One region of the Fictibacillus sp. b24 genome, then DNA from elsewhere that is predicted to be linked to it. Evidence: riboswitches for the same ligand, from Rfam matches in the RefSeq annotation. Region 1 holds a riboswitch; the other holds the start of a gene.
The links. A riboswitch is a leader RNA that binds a small molecule or an ion and turns the genes downstream of it on or off. The one in region 1 is predicted to bind thiamine pyrophosphate.

Region 1 (7,607 bases):
ATAATGGATGGAAGATCAGACCTTCAGATCATGCCTCATTATTTTAATAGTGATGGTTTTTATATTGCAGCATACAGAAAAAAGACAACAGGTGGTGAGAAACATGCTTAAACCTTTAACAGAGAAACAAACAAAGCCGAATATTAAGCCTTCTATCTTTTCAGTAGAGCTTCATGAGCTTGAAGCATGGCTGACTGATATTAGAGAGCCTAAGTTCAGAGGAAAGCAAATCTTTGAATGGCTTTATAAAAAACGTGTATCATCTTTTGAGGAAATGACAAATCTTCCTCTAGGTTTGCGTGAAAAACTTGAAAAAGATTATTATATAAAGCCTCTTAAAGAAGTGGTCCGTCAAGAATCATCTGACGGTACGATCAAATTCTTATTTGAGCTGCAAGACGGCTATTCAATCGAGACTGTGCTCATGAGACACGAATACGGAAATAGCATTTGTGTAACAACACAAGTAGGCTGCCGTTTAGGCTGTACTTTCTGTGCGTCAACATTAGGCGGATTAAAACGAAATCTTCAAGCAGGTGAAATTGTTGCGCAAGTCCTTCAAGTTCAACGAGCTTTGGATGAAACAGAAGAAAGAGTAAGTTCTGTCGTTGTAATGGGGATTGGAGAACCTTTCGACAACTACGAAGGACTTATGTCGTTCTTGAAAATTATTAATCATGATCAAGGATTAAACATCGGTGCACGACACATTACGATATCAACTAGTGGTGTTGTACCATATATTTACAAGTTTGCTGACGAAGGTATGCAGATTAACTTTGCGATTTCACTTCATGCACCAAACACAGAAACTAGAAGCCGTTTAATGCCTGTAAACAGAATGTATCCATTAAATGAATTGATGGATTCTATCCGTTACTACATTAAGAAAACGGGCCGCCGAGTTACGTTTGAATATGGTTTATTTGGAAAAGTAAACGATTCAGTTGACCATGCTAATGAACTGGCTGATCTTATTAAAGATATCAAGTGTCACGTAAATTTAATTCCAGTAAACTATGTACCTGAAAGAGATTATGTACGAACTCCAAAAACACAAATATTTAAGTTCTTAGAGACGTTAACCTCAAGAGGCATTAATGCCACCATCAGAAGAGAACAAGGACATGACATTGACGCAGCATGTGGCCAGCTGCGTGCGAAGGAACGTAAAGAAGAGACGAGGTGACGGGGAAATGCAAATTGCCTTTCAAACAGACGTTGGAATGGTAAGGAAGCATAATGAAGACAGCGGGGAAGTGTTCACAAAGGGTGAACACTTTCTTGCAGTTATCGCAGATGGTATGGGGGGACATAAAGCTGGAGATATAGCCAGTCAAGAAGCCCTTAACGTAATAAAAGAAGCCTGGGGTCAGTTTGAGGAAAACATGGGCAGCGTGAAAGGCTGGATCCAAAATGTTCTCCGAGATGCAAATAAACATATCTTTGATTTTTCTCAACAAAACCCTGAAACAAGAGGGATGGGAACTACCATTGTTGCTGCACTTGGAACGAACAGTGAGGTTACGGTTGCGCATATCGGGGACAGCCGCTGTTATTTGTATTCAAATGGTGAGCTCAAAAGAGTAACTGATGATCACTCACTCGTTCAAGAATTGGTTAAGTCTGGTCAGATTACAGAAGATGAAGCCGAGATCCACCCGCGAAGAAACATGATTATGAAAGCTGTGGGTACTGATGAGACCGTAGAAGCAGAAGTAAATCATATCATATGGAACAAAGGGGATTATCTGCTGCTTTGTTCAGACGGGCTATCCGATAAAGTATCCTTTAAGCGGATTCAGGAAGTTTTAGACTATACTGGTGAGACCGTAAATGATAAGGTAGAAAAATTAATCACGTGGGCAAAAGAGGCCGGTGGAGAAGATAACATTACTGCTATCCTTATACAGAATAGTTCTGACACAGAAACAAAAGGGGAAGCAATAACATGATAGGAAAAAGAGTCAGTGGCCGCTACAAGCTTTTAGAAGTCATTGGTGACGGCGGAATGGCCATCGTTTATCGAGCAAAAGATTTAATTCTAGACAGGGATGTAGCAGTAAAGGTTCTTCGTTCAGAGTTTAATAAAGACGAGGATTTTATCAGACGATTTAAAAGGGAAGCTGAATCAGCTACGAGTCTTGATCATCCGAACATTGTAAGTATTTATGATGTCGGAGAGGATGAAGAAATCTATTTTATTGTTATGGAATACGTGCAGGGAAAAACACTCAAACAATACATAAAAGAGCACGGAAAGATATCTGTAGAAGAATCGCTGCACATCATGAAGCAGATCGTTTCAGGAATGGCTGTAGCACATGACCATGGCATCATACACAGGGATATTAAGCCGCACAATATTTTAATAACGGAAAACGGCACAGCAAAGTTAACTGATTTTGGGATTGCTTTAGCTATTACATCTGCAACAATTACACATACAAACTCTATTCTAGGGTCCGTTCATTACTTTTCTCCCGAGCAGGCTAGAGGTGGCATTGCAAACGCTAAATCGGATATTTATTCCTTTGGAGCTGTACTCTATGAAATGGTAACTGGCAGGGTACCTTTCGTAGGAGATTCACCTGTTTCTGTTGCACTGAAGCATCTTCAAGAGAATGTGATTGAACCAAGAAGGCTGAATCCTGAAATTCCACAAAGTGTTGAAAATATTGTTTTAAAGTCTCTCGCTAAAAATCCGTTAAGAAGGTATGACAGTGCTGAAGAGCTGCTAAGAGATATGAACACAGCATTAGATCCTGACCGGATGTATGAACAAAAGTGGAATGAAGAAAGTGAAGAAGATGAAAGAACAAAGTACATTCCTCCTATCGTTCAGCCAATTGAAACACAAGAAATGAACAATGTAAAAGAAGAAGAAAAAATTCCGGAAAAAACCAAGAAAAAAAGAAACTGGTGGCTTATCGTTTTACTTTCACTTCTATTGTTAGGTGGAGCTGGTATTGCTGCTTTCACGATGATGCCTTCCATTTTTTACGTTGAAGAAGTAAGCGTTCCTGATGTAGCGGGAGAAGAATATGTAGATGCGTTTGATAAGCTAAGAGCAGAAGGGCTTGAAGTGAAACGTGAGGAAGTATTTGATCCTGAAATTGAGGAAGGTCTTGTTGTGAGACAGGATCCTTCACCAGGTACAAAAGTAAAGCAGCAAGCAATCGTTACGTTGTATGTATCAAAAGGCCCTGAAAAGGAAAATATGCCTGATGTAGAAGGGTATAATATTGATGATGCTAAAGAACTTTTAAATGATAATGGCTTTACAAAAATCAATGTTAATTACGAAGAATCAGAAACAGAACTCGAAGGGACAGTACTCACTCAAAGTCCTGACAGAGATGAAAAGGTCACACCGGCAGAAACAACCGTTACTTTAACTGTTAGTTCAGGAACTCCTACCGTTCAAGTAGAGAACCTAATTGGAGCAACAGAGCAAGATGTTAAAACTTTTGCGGATAATGCAGGTTTAACCGTTGAGTTTTCAAGTGAATTTTCTGATACCGTTGAAAAAGGAAGAGTAATCTCACAGAAGCCTACTCCATTTACCCAAGTCGAAAAAGGTGCGACCATATCCGTTGTCTTATCAGATGGTCCAGAAGAAACGGAGGAGGAGCCGCCAGCTGATGACGATCAACCTGCAGAAGATCGCACAGTTACGAAGGATATTGAAGTAAAGCCGGATAAAAAGGACAAAAGACAGCCTGTTACTGTAAAGATTGTATATTCGGATAAAAACGCTTCAAATGCGGTTTTTGTAGAAGAACAAATTACCGATACAAAAAAATATCAGCTACCTCTAACGATTGCTGAAGGGGGAACTGCTTCTTATGTTGTATATATCAACGGAAAAGAAAAGAACGCTGAGACAATTAAGTACGATGATGTTAAAACTGCCAATGGAAGAATGGAAGATGAGGAAGGGGACGATGGTGATTAAGCATGCCTGAAGGAAGAATTGTTAAAGCCCTCGCTGGTTTTTATTACGTTAAGGAAAATGGAAAATCAGAAGTTTTCCAATGCAGAGGCAGAGGAAACTTTCGCAAAAAGAAAGTGAATCCGTTGGTCGGTGACTGGGTAGAGTATGAATCAACCAACATTACAGATGGATACATTCTTGATGTGAAAGAACGGAAAAACGAACTTGTCCGTCCGCCAATTGCTAACGTAGACCAAGCAATCCTTGTTTTTTCAGCAACAGAACCAGATTTTAGCACGCTTTTATTAGACCGATTCCTCGTTCACATTGAAGCAAATGATATTCTGCCTGTGATCTGTATTTCAAAAATGGACCTTGTTCAACAATCAGAAGAAATGGATGAGATTCAGAAATATATTGAAATCTACAAACAGTTAGGATACGAGGTAATTCCGACCTCAACGAAAACAGATGATAGCTTGGATTTGTTTTATCCGTTGTTCAAAGACAAAGTAACGGTCTTTGCGGGACAGTCAGGTGTAGGTAAATCATCTTTATTAAATGCTATAAATCCAGAATTAATGCTTGAAACGAATGAGATCTCAACCCATTTAGGCAGAGGGAAGCATACGACACGGCATGTAGAATTAATTCTGTTTGGCAACGGATTAGTTGCGGATACACCCGGATTTAGTTCACTGGATTTTATGAATATCGAGGCGGAAGATTTATCGATGTATTTTCCAGAGATGGATGAACTGCGCGGTGATTGTAAATTTAGAGGATGTTCGCACACATCTGAACCAAAATGTGCTGTAAAAAAAGGTGTTGAAGACGGAGCTGTTCCGCAATTCCGATACGACCATTACGTAAGTTTTTTACAAGAAATAAAAGAACAAAAACGGAGGTACTAATGATTAAAATAGCTCCTTCCATTCTTTCGGCTGATTTTTCGAAGTTAGGCGAAGATATTAAAGCTGTAGAAGAAGCTGGTGCGGATTACATTCATGTAGACGTTATGGACGGTCATTTCGTTCCGAATATAACGATTGGACCGCTTGTCGTTCAAGCCATTCGCCCAGTTACTAAGCTCCCTTTAGATGTACATTTAATGATTGAAAATCCTGACCAATATATCGAAGCATTTGCACAAGCGGGTGCAGACATTATATCTGTTCATGTTGAAGCAACTCCGCACTTGCATCGAACGGTTCAATTTATAAAAAAACAAGGAGTAAAAGCGGGTGTGGTCATCAATCCAGCTACACCGGTTGAACTCATTAAACACATCATCCAAGATGTTGATCTTGTTTTACTCATGACCGTAAATCCGGGGTTTGGTGGGCAAGCATTTATTGAAAGTGTTGTTCCAAAAATCAGAGAAGTTGCCGACCTTGTGAAGACACACGGGTTAGACGTAGAGATCGAAGTGGACGGTGGAGTGAATCCGGAAACCGCACAACTCTGCATAGAAGCAGGTGCTAATGTATTAGTAGCCGGTTCTGCCATTTATGGAAAAAAAGATTTAAAGGATGCAATTCAATCCATCCGTGGTGTATAATTGAACCAAATAATAAAATAAGCAACCACAGGGGGAGTCCTTTAAAGGGCTGAGAGGGGAGTGTTCTCCCGACCCTTTGAACCTGAAGCTGGATCATACCTGCGTAGGGATGTGGAGTCGTATGACTTTTTGTATTCAAATGAGATGAATCCTAAAGCAACCGCGCTCACATGCCGGTTGCTTTTTTTATTTGCTTTTATTGCAATCAAGTGTGGTTGATGCTTTGTAGCTTTTGAAAGTGGTTGATTTCCGTTACAGGTGCTTCGCTTTCCGCGGGGCAGGCGGTGAGCCCCTTGCCGCTTTGCGCCCTAAGGGTCTCACCTGACCGCTTGTCCCGCAGGAGTCTCGCACCTTTCACTTCAATCAAATTGCATGAAGGCATGAAAAAAGATTTTTGAAAAAGAAAAAAAGGAGGATAAACAATGAAGAACAACAATATTTCTTTACTAACAGAAATAGCTATTATGTCTGCTCTGTCATTGATCTTAGGCATGATTAAATTTGCTGGTCCGTGGCCGCAAGGCGGGTCTGTATCTCTTGAGATGGTTCCAATCTTCTTGATGGCCTTTAGAAGAGGCTTTAAAGCAGGTGTATTTACTGGATTAGCGGTAGGCCTTCTTCAGCTTCTTGTTAACCCTTATGTAGTACACCCAGCTCAAATGATTCTAGACTATCCGTTAGCGTTTGCTCTAGCAGGTGTTGCAGGTGCGTTTGCGCCGTCATTGGCACAAAATAAATCGAAAAGAACGATTCTAATGGTTACGGGTATCTTTGTCGGCTGTTTATTAAGAACGATCTCGCACGTTTTATCAGGAGTTATCTTCTTTAGTGATTTAGCGGAAGAAATGAACATATGGCTTTATTCATTTATGTATAATGGTTCATTCATGATTGTTATTTTTGTAATAACGTCACTTGTGGTCATTCTTTTAACAAACACGGCTCCTAAATTATTGCATGCTGCACGAAGCGGATACACCCGAGCAGCATGAAAATAAGAATCGTTGCAGGTGGCCCTGAGCATTTGATACCTGATCTAAATGCCTACCATAGTTCACCTGAGTGTGTGTGGGTAGGTGTGGACAGGGGCACATTGTATCTGATAGAAAAACATATCATCCCAAATTATGCTTTTGGGGATTTTGATTCAGTTACAGATATTGAAAAAAGAAAGATTCTGCAAACTCAGATTAATATAAATCAATATCGTCCAGAAAAAGATGCTACAGATATGGAAATCGCTTTAGAATGGGCGTTGAAACAGAATCCAGAGGAAATCTTGTTGTTTGGTGCCTCTGGAGGAAGGCTGGATCATGAGCTGATGAACATACAGCTACTATATAAGAGCCGGCATAACTCAGCTTCTATAAAACTAATCGATATAAAAAATGAAATCTCACTTCACATGCCAGGCAGCTACAAAATTGATCATGATGAAAAATACCATTATATTTCTTTTCTTTCACAGACTGATGAGGTAAAAGGAATAACATTGGAAGGTTTTAAATACCCTTTAAGACATGCAGTTTTAAATGCTGGATCGTCATTATGCATCTCTAATGAGCTTGTAAATAAAAGTGGTACTTATTCTTTCGACTCCGGCATAATATTGATGGTAAAGAGCCGTGATTAAAAAAATTACGGAATACAGGCCCCAATGCACCTTTTTATAAAAAGGGGAATAAAGTATTTTATTGTTTAGCTCTTATCATTTTTTATGGGCCTGGAGGAGGGGTAAGATGAAATTTTATACCATTAAACTTCCTAGATTCTTAGGGGGATTCGTACGTGCCATCTTAGGTTCTTTTAAAAAAGGATAACAAACAAAAAAAGCGCCCAGTGCGCTTTTTTTGTTTGTGTACAGATCCTGCTGATGAATGTGGTTACTGTCGGCTTGTGCAAAAATACTGTCCACTTAGATATTATGTACGAAAAGACTCTTTTCTAAAGGCTGTTTTCTATAAGATTGTTGCCTTCAAATATTGTCTTCTATGAAGGTTGATTGGAGTGCAAGGTGCGAGACTCCTGCGGGACAGGTGGGCAGTCCGAAAAGTGGAAGTGGCTCGTTCAGCCCCGACAAGCAAAAGGTGAACGGCAAGGAAGGCGCAC
Region 2 (7,607 bases), 380 kb from region 1:
CCAGCCTGAATCACCTCATTTGCATTGTCAATCGTGATGCCACCAATTCCAACAAGAGGCAGGTTGATATTATTCATGAGAAGTTCCTTGATTAGTTCTACACCTACAGGTTCTTCAGCATCCTCTTTTGAAGCAGTTTGATAGATTGGACCAACCCCAAGATAATCTGCACCATGTGAAACGGCATCTTCCGCTTCTGCCAGTGTATGAGCAGAAACACCAAGAATTTTACCTTTTGTTTCATGCCGTATTGTATTTAAGTCTCCGTCTTTCTGTCCCACATGAAGTCCATCAGCATCGACTGTTTTCATTAACTCCAAATCGTCATTTACGATAAAAAGCACTCCGTGTTCTCTGCAAACCTTTTTTGCACGAATAGCTATTTCAAGACGCTTTTCACCACTTAAACAGTTCGCTCCTTTTTCCCTAAACTGAAATGCAGTAATACCACCTCGAATCGCTTGTAAAAGAATGCGTTCAAAAGCTGCCGGCGAATTACAGTTCATCGTTCCAGCCACAAAATAAAGGGAAAGCTGCTGTTTTATCTCTACATTTAAAGAAGTCCTCATATTCTTGCTTCCTCCGTTAAAGTGTGATCTCTCCAGTTGATTGAACCTTGCCAGATTTCGGGCGTGCTCTCTAATACAAACAGCTGATCAATAAGGTTCTGCTGAAAGCTCCCCGGTCCCTTTGCTGTCTTTACTGCTTCCTCAGCTGCTTTTGTGAGCATGAGAATCGCTAAAGCAGTCCGATTCAGAATGGAAAGTGTCTGGGTGCGTGCCTCTTTTCGATTCGCCTGATATAAAGCCACCATGGAGGTTGCAAAGCAGCCAGTACCAGTAACAAAAGCTAGCATGGGATCACCATGAGAAAGTATTATTGATTTCTCACCATCAGAAATGACATCTTTCTCTCCTGTCATCGCGATGAGACACCCCGTTTGTTTCGCAGCCGCCGAAGCAAGTTTGATCAAGTCTTCTTCAGAGCTTCCGAGTCCACCAATTTCGCCATCAACGCCCTTGCCTGTCCAGTCTCCTTTAGCAAGAAATTGTATCTCTGCAGCGTTTCCGCAAATTGTCAGAATTGTTCGGGGCCAGACCCCCTTCAATTGTGAATATTCTGATAATATCTCATTAACCACTTCTTGGCGGAAAGCGGACAGTCCTATTCCTACTGGATCGAGTACTACTGGTACTCCGCTCTGCATTGCTTTTCTACAAGCTAGAATCATAGACTTGGCAGTTGGTTCATCGAGCGTCCCGATGTTCAGGACAAGTGCATCTGCAACCCCTACAGCTTCTTCCACTTCACGTGCGTCATGAACCATCATTGGGCTTCCTCCAGCTGCTAGTACACCATTTGCAAGGAAATTCATTGTAACGTTATTGGTAATGTGATGTACTAGCGGCTTTTCTTTTCTAACGTCAGCTACAAACGCCTTCCATTCTTGAACTCTAGTATTGTTCATGTGCAATCCTCCTATAAGCAAAATGATTAACTGGTCCATGACCTGAACCGACTTCTATCCCATGTGCTATTGCGTTTTGAATAAACTTCTTCGCATGCTCAATTGCACTCTCAGCTTTCTTCCCGTAAGCCAGCTCTGCTGTAATGGCTGCAGAGAAGGTACATCCTGTTCCGTGTGTATTTTTCGTGTTAATACGCTTTTCCACAAGTTCAACCCTCTCAACACCGTTATACAGAAGATCAGAAACATACTCCCCGCTGTCGAAGTGACCGCCTTTTATTACGACATAATCAGCACCACCATTAAACAGCACTTTTGCCGCTTCTGCTCTTGCTTCCTCACAATCTATCTTGATCCCTGTTAAAGCTTCTGCTTCAGGAATGTTAGGGGTGATGACTTTTGCAATCGGCAGCATATACGTTTTCATCGCATGAATTGCTTCCTCTCCTAAGAGAGTGGCACCGCCTTTTGCGATCATGACCGGATCGATAACCACGTTGTTCCATCCAAATTTTTCAATATAATAAGCAGTTCTTTCGATGTACTCTCCGGAAAACAACATGCCTGTCTTTACAGCATGAGGTTTCAAATCACTTCCAATCGAACGCAGCTGAGCCTCTAGTCCCTCTAACGAAACAGGAAACACCCCTTGAACGCCAACCGTGTTCTGAGCCGTTACTGCTGTAATAACAGACATTCCATAAACTCCAAACTCTTGGAACGTTTTCAGATCTGCTTGAATACCTGCTCCTCCACCGCTGTCTGATCCTGCAATGGTCAGTGCTTTACTTACTTTTATCAGCTGTGCCACAATATCGCCTCCTTATTACATACAAAAAGCCACCCGCAAGATTATTAGCGGGTGGCCATTACAGATTCATTAGCATTTGCATGAAAGAGAAGCTTGTAATCATCCACACCGCTTCCCTACGCCAGTATGATCTGGATCAGGTTCAAAGGGTCGAAGGCTACAACCTTCTCTCAGCTTTTTTATAAAAGCACCCCTAGCGGAAATGACTATATTGAATTAATTCCATCCTACCCACACAGTGTTCTAAATGTCAACGTTTTTTTCACTTAAGTGTTTCAAGTGTGTTTAAGCACCTTCAATTACGGGGAAATAGTAATTAACACACAATAACAACATAAAAAACACAGAACAAAAACATTTGTAACAAAATGGAGAATTAACAGAAATAAACATGACAAATCATTAACAAATTTACCAAAAGGTGGTGAAAAAGCGGTACATTGGAATGATTCTTAAAATTTTTTCAGAATTTTCAAATAAAATGGTTGTCATCGAGCACCTTGCTCAGTATACTAGTAGAAACCTAGAAACATAAAAGGTTAATTGGATAGGGAGATAATATAAGGAGGGAAACAGGATGAAAGACAAAAACACTTCTTTTAACAAAAACCAAAATGAGATGGTGCAGTACAAGCAACAAAAAAGAGACCCATTTGCCTTCAGCCTTATTGCTCAAATGGTATTGGATGAGGCCCTTCACAATTATTACAAAGAGTATTATGAAAGAGAAATCGACAATGCCTTAGATACAAAAGATAAAGAACGCTTTATGAAACTAACCTCAGAATACAAAGCGTTTCTCGGTTAAGGCTTCTTAAACGGTACACCTTTTATCAAAAGGTGCCGTGAAAGCCAAAACACCCTTTCAGCTAACGGATCGATATCCGCGCTGCAGAGGGTGTTTCTGACGTGCCCGTTAACTGACACTTATTAAAAACTCAATCAATCAATTCAACGTTGTCGGGGATTCCGGCTTTTTCTTTTGTGCTTTTTTCCTTTTCCACCATACCCAATATAGGACCGCGATTACAATTAGCCATAAAGGAGCTAGACCAACCAACGCAACGACTACAAAGGAGACCGCTGAAACCAAAAAATTCACAGTTTCCATAAACAGCATCTTCGTTTTTGCCCACGTATTCAATTCTTCTGTCTGAAACTTTTCTGCTTTTAAATTTTTCACTTCAAACTGTATCGTTACTGTAGAGTAATCACTTTGATTTTTCAAGAAGTTTAATCGTCCTTCAATCTGTTCGATCTCTTCCTGAACGGAAGCAAGGTCAGCTGATATTTTTAATAAGTCTTCTGTTCTCTGTGCATCCTTCATGAATGATTCCAATCGGTCTCTTACTTGCTGTTTTGCTTTTAAGCGGGAAGAAAGATCTACATACTCTTCTGTAACATCTTCTCCCCTTACATTTTCGTGTGGTGTTCCTTTACTTAATTTTCGAACCTCACCTAAAAACGTTCGAAAACCATCCATTGGAACCCGGACAACCATCGTGCCAGATTCATACCCCTTCTCACCTGCACTTGTATTCGATTCCACGATATAGCCGCCCTTATTCTCAACCATATTGCGAACCATTTCCATCGTATTCTGCAATTTATCAACTGAAATCTGCATGTCTGCGTTATAGATGACTTTTCTTTGATCTTTAATCTGTTGCATTTTATCTCCACTAGTATCCGAATCAGCTTTCGACTTTCCTTCTTCTGAAGCATTTTCCATCTTTGCATCTGAACTGCCACCGGCAAAATCTTGATCGCTAGCCATCTTGCTTTCAGACTTATCATTGCTGCTGCACGCGCTCAAGAGGAGCACGGCGATAAATACCCACACTTTCCATTTTTTCCACATATCGTATTTCCCCCTTTTCACCTTAGACGCTTTAAAAGAAAAAAAGGTTTCAACCCCCATAAAACCTACCTATTTAATGTTTTTTTCTCATCTCGTTTTATGATAAAATGTTGTCTGATGATATGGAAGTATGAAAAAAAGCCGATTTATGCTAGTATGTACAGGATAAGTAAGTGGTTTACTGGAGGAATAGCATGTCAATGATAGGAAGAAACGATCCGTGCTATTGTGGCAGCGGAAAAAAATATAAAAAATGTTGCTTACATAAAGAAGAGCAAACACGCGAAGTATCCTTCCACCAAGAAGGACTCATTAAATTCGCGCTTGAGAACTTTCAACAGGACTTAGCAGCACGCACATCACAATATGTTAAAAAGTATCCTGTTGCCAAAGACCAAGAACAAACATACGCAAATATCGCGGTATGCTGGGAAATATTCTGCTCAAAAATTCAGGATGGAAAGACGCCTGTTGAACTTTATGTCGAACAAGTAAAGAGCACGGTTAAACCGGAAGTTGCAGAAATTCTGGCTGGTTGGATAACAGCAGCACCTTCTCTTTATAAAGTTTTGGAGCAAAAAACAGGGTTCATCTTTACGGTTCAGGATATTTGGTCAGAGAAAGTATTCGATGTAACCATCAATGCTGCTGAAAAACCAAAACAAGAGAGTGCACTACTCGGAACACTCGTTTCAAACGGCATCAACCACGAATTTTATGTTGGTTATGTAGAAATGCCAATGTCCGAACTGCCGCCTTTAAAAGCAGCCGTGGAAAAACTTCACCCTCTAGCTGATGCTAAAGAAATTTTCCAAAAAGAGTTCCCAGCTGTTCTTCAGCTCTCTTTAATTGATATTTCTGAAGGTGTTCCTCAACCTAAAGAGGATAAGCCTGCTGATGAAGAGAAAAAATCCGCTGTTAACGAGAATGAAAAAACAGTGGAAGTTTCCGATCAACAGGAAGAAAAATACACAGCTGTAACGGACCTTGTCAAAGCAAATGCTGAAACAGAAGTAATTGAAGAAGCTGAAAAACTTTGGAGTGAATATATCACAGAGTCCAAGCCAGCGATACGAAAAGAAGAGATCTATGCAGCAGCGCTAGATTATCTCGTATCAAAAGATATTAGGGGAATCGCTTCTACTCAAGCTGAAACAGCTAAAAAGTACGGCGTTTCACCTGCCAGCCTTTCATCACGTTATCGCGAAATGAAAGAACTATTAAGCGTATAAGCCATCATACTTTTTATTACCCGTCAGGAATTCCTGGCGGGTTTTTATATGTAAAAAAACAAGACCCCTCTTATAAGGAGTCTTGTTTTTGATTGCGCTGCAGCCAATAGTAAATGGGTAAACCTGCAACTGTAATGAAGATCGCTGTTAAGCTGTCGAACGGATCGTTCAATATCGTTGCTCCAACAATGTATACAGAGCCTAAAATCGCAAAAATTGGGACAATAGGGAATAACGGCACACTGTATACTCTTTTTTGGTCTTTATGTCGTTTACGCAATTTGAACACCGCATAAAACGCGAAGATGTAAAAGATATAAACAGCGAAGATCGCCATCTCTGAAAGATAATCAGGATCTGTGAGCAGCATCATAATGATTGCAATGACCACTTGTAAATAAGTAGCAACAATCGGAGTACCGTACTTATCGCTTACTTTGCTGAAAACATGCGACAGTGGAAGCTGATTACGCTCAGCCATCGCAAACGGCACTCGCGGAATCGTTAAAATTTTTCCGTTTAAGCATCCGAAGATGGATACGGCAATACCAACAGCGATTAATTTTCCACCTAATGGACCGAAAAGAATGGTTGCTGCTGATGCTGCTGAGTTCTCGCCAAGCCTCACGATCTCTGAAGCTGGCAAAATGTGAAGCAATGCAATGTTAACGAGCAAGTATGCTGCCATTACGATTAATATGCCGCCGATGATTGCTTTCGGCAACGTTTTACCAGGATCCTTCATCTCTCCTGCAACAAAACCTACCATCAGCCACCCATCATATGCAAAAAGAGTAGCTAAAATGGCAGCACCCATAGAGATTTCTACTACTGCTCCGCTTGACGCATCTAAAATTTGTTCATTCCCTTGCCAAATACCGAAGACAATTATTAAAGCAATCGGGACAAGTTTGCCTAACGTAAACAGATTTTGGACGAAACCTCCGTACTTTGTACCAAAGTTATTTACAATCGTAAGAAAAAGAACCGTTCCAATACCGATCCACGGTCCAAACGACTTTTCCCATGAAAATAAATTTACCATCAATGAACCGAAGTATAATCCAAGAGCACCAATGACTGCAGGTCCATAAATAACCGTCTGCACCCAGCCGCTAAGATAACCCCATAGCTTGCCGTAAACTTCTTCCATATACACATAAAGTCCACCTGTCTTAGGGATTTGTGTGGCCACTTCAGCAATCGTTAATCCGCCTGCTAATGTGATCAATCCCCCTAGTGCCCAAGCTAAAAGAGCAAGGTTTGAGTTACCTGTGTACTCAAGAACACTTCCTGGCTTCATGAAAATACCCGAACCAATTACCGTTCCTATAACGATGGACATGGCTACTGAAAGCCCAATGTCTTTTTTCAATGCTGCTTCTTGATTCATGCTGTGTCCACTCCTTAAAGAAAACCTGGCTGACGCTTAGTGTAGCGTAGCCTTCATGGCTCTAAACTTGCTGATGCGATGAAAATTATAGTTAACTTTCAGATGCGATAAGAAACGTTTGTCCATCTGAAAAAGACTATTGTCACTTTAACATAAACAAGCTGAAAATGTCACTACCTACCAAAATAGACAGCCAATTCAGTTTTTTGCAAAGGTTTTCTTTAAGGAGCTTAAAGGTTTAAAGCTCTTTCCGCCTCAGCAGCTGCTTTTTTATAAAAGCTTTTTCAATCATGCTGTTGAGCTGCCGTTCGAGATCTTTTCTAGCTAGCGAGTCTGATTCATTTCTGATTTTGTTTTTCAGTTCACGAATCATAAGTTTTTCTTCTGATGTAAAATGAGAAGAATGAAGTATTATAATCACCTCATTTCCTTATTCACTTGCGAAAACGCCTTTTTATAAAGAATAATGAAAACAAACGGGTTCAGCATGATGTTTGTAAGTAAATCTGACACTCTTTTTGATGAGGACAAGAAAAAGACCTCTTGGGTTGAGGTCTTCGTTTAGAGGAGTATAAAATTTTTATTCTGCTTCTGATTGTGTTTCTTGATCTGAACTGGCAATAATGATCTTAACCCCTTGCTGTTCGATAGCAGAAAGGTGATCTCTTGGTGCTTCATCATCCGTAATAATCAAATCGAGATTAGACGCAGGTCCAACATTCGCAAACGCATTAACACCAATCTTGTAATGCGGAAAAACACCGATTCGCTTGCGTGACACTTTCCCCACTGCGCTCATAAAAGCAGCAACTTCTGGATTTGCCGTGCTGATTCCGCGATCC

Region 2: another riboswitch for thiamine pyrophosphate. It lies ahead of thiD (bifunctional hydroxymethylpyrimidine kinase/phosphomethylpyrimidine kinase); the one in region 1 lies ahead of thiT (energy-coupled thiamine transporter ThiT).

Annotation. Positions count from the first base shown of each region.
Region 1 is NZ_JAUCES010000005.1:2,193,666-2,201,272, reverse strand. It holds gene rsmB (16S rRNA (cytosine(967)-C(5))-methyltransferase RsmB) at 1-111, shown strand, start outside; gene rlmN (23S rRNA (adenine(2503)-C(2))-methyltransferase RlmN) at 104-1,189, shown strand; gene QUF49_RS11315 (Stp1/IreP family PP2C-type Ser/Thr phosphatase) at 1,197-1,955, shown strand; gene pknB (Stk1 family PASTA domain-containing Ser/Thr kinase) at 1,952-3,958, shown strand; gene rsgA (ribosome small subunit-dependent GTPase A) at 3,961-4,851, shown strand; gene rpe (ribulose-phosphate 3-epimerase) at 4,851-5,498, shown strand; TPP riboswitch at 5,519-5,625, shown strand; gene QUF49_RS11295 (hypothetical protein) at 5,704-5,880, opposite strand; gene thiT (energy-coupled thiamine transporter ThiT) at 5,921-6,490, shown strand; gene QUF49_RS11285 (thiamine diphosphokinase) at 6,487-7,131, shown strand; gene spoVM (stage V sporulation protein SpoVM) at 7,238-7,318, shown strand; gene QUF49_RS11275 (hypothetical protein) at 7,513-7,607, shown strand, end outside.
Region 2 is NZ_JAUCES010000005.1:2,578,016-2,585,622, forward strand. It holds gene thiE (thiamine phosphate synthase) at 1-569, opposite strand, end outside; gene thiM (hydroxyethylthiazole kinase) at 566-1,468, opposite strand; gene thiD (bifunctional hydroxymethylpyrimidine kinase/phosphomethylpyrimidine kinase) at 1,455-2,267, opposite strand; TPP riboswitch at 2,376-2,484, opposite strand; gene QUF49_RS13315 (IDEAL domain-containing protein) at 2,857-3,087, shown strand; gene QUF49_RS13320 (DUF4349 domain-containing protein) at 3,226-4,140, opposite strand; gene QUF49_RS13325 (SEC-C domain-containing protein) at 4,335-5,372, shown strand; gene QUF49_RS13330 (APC family permease) at 5,443-6,765, opposite strand; gene QUF49_RS13335 (hypothetical protein) at 7,004-7,186, opposite strand; gene QUF49_RS13340 (DeoR/GlpR family DNA-binding transcription regulator) at 7,346-7,607, opposite strand, start outside.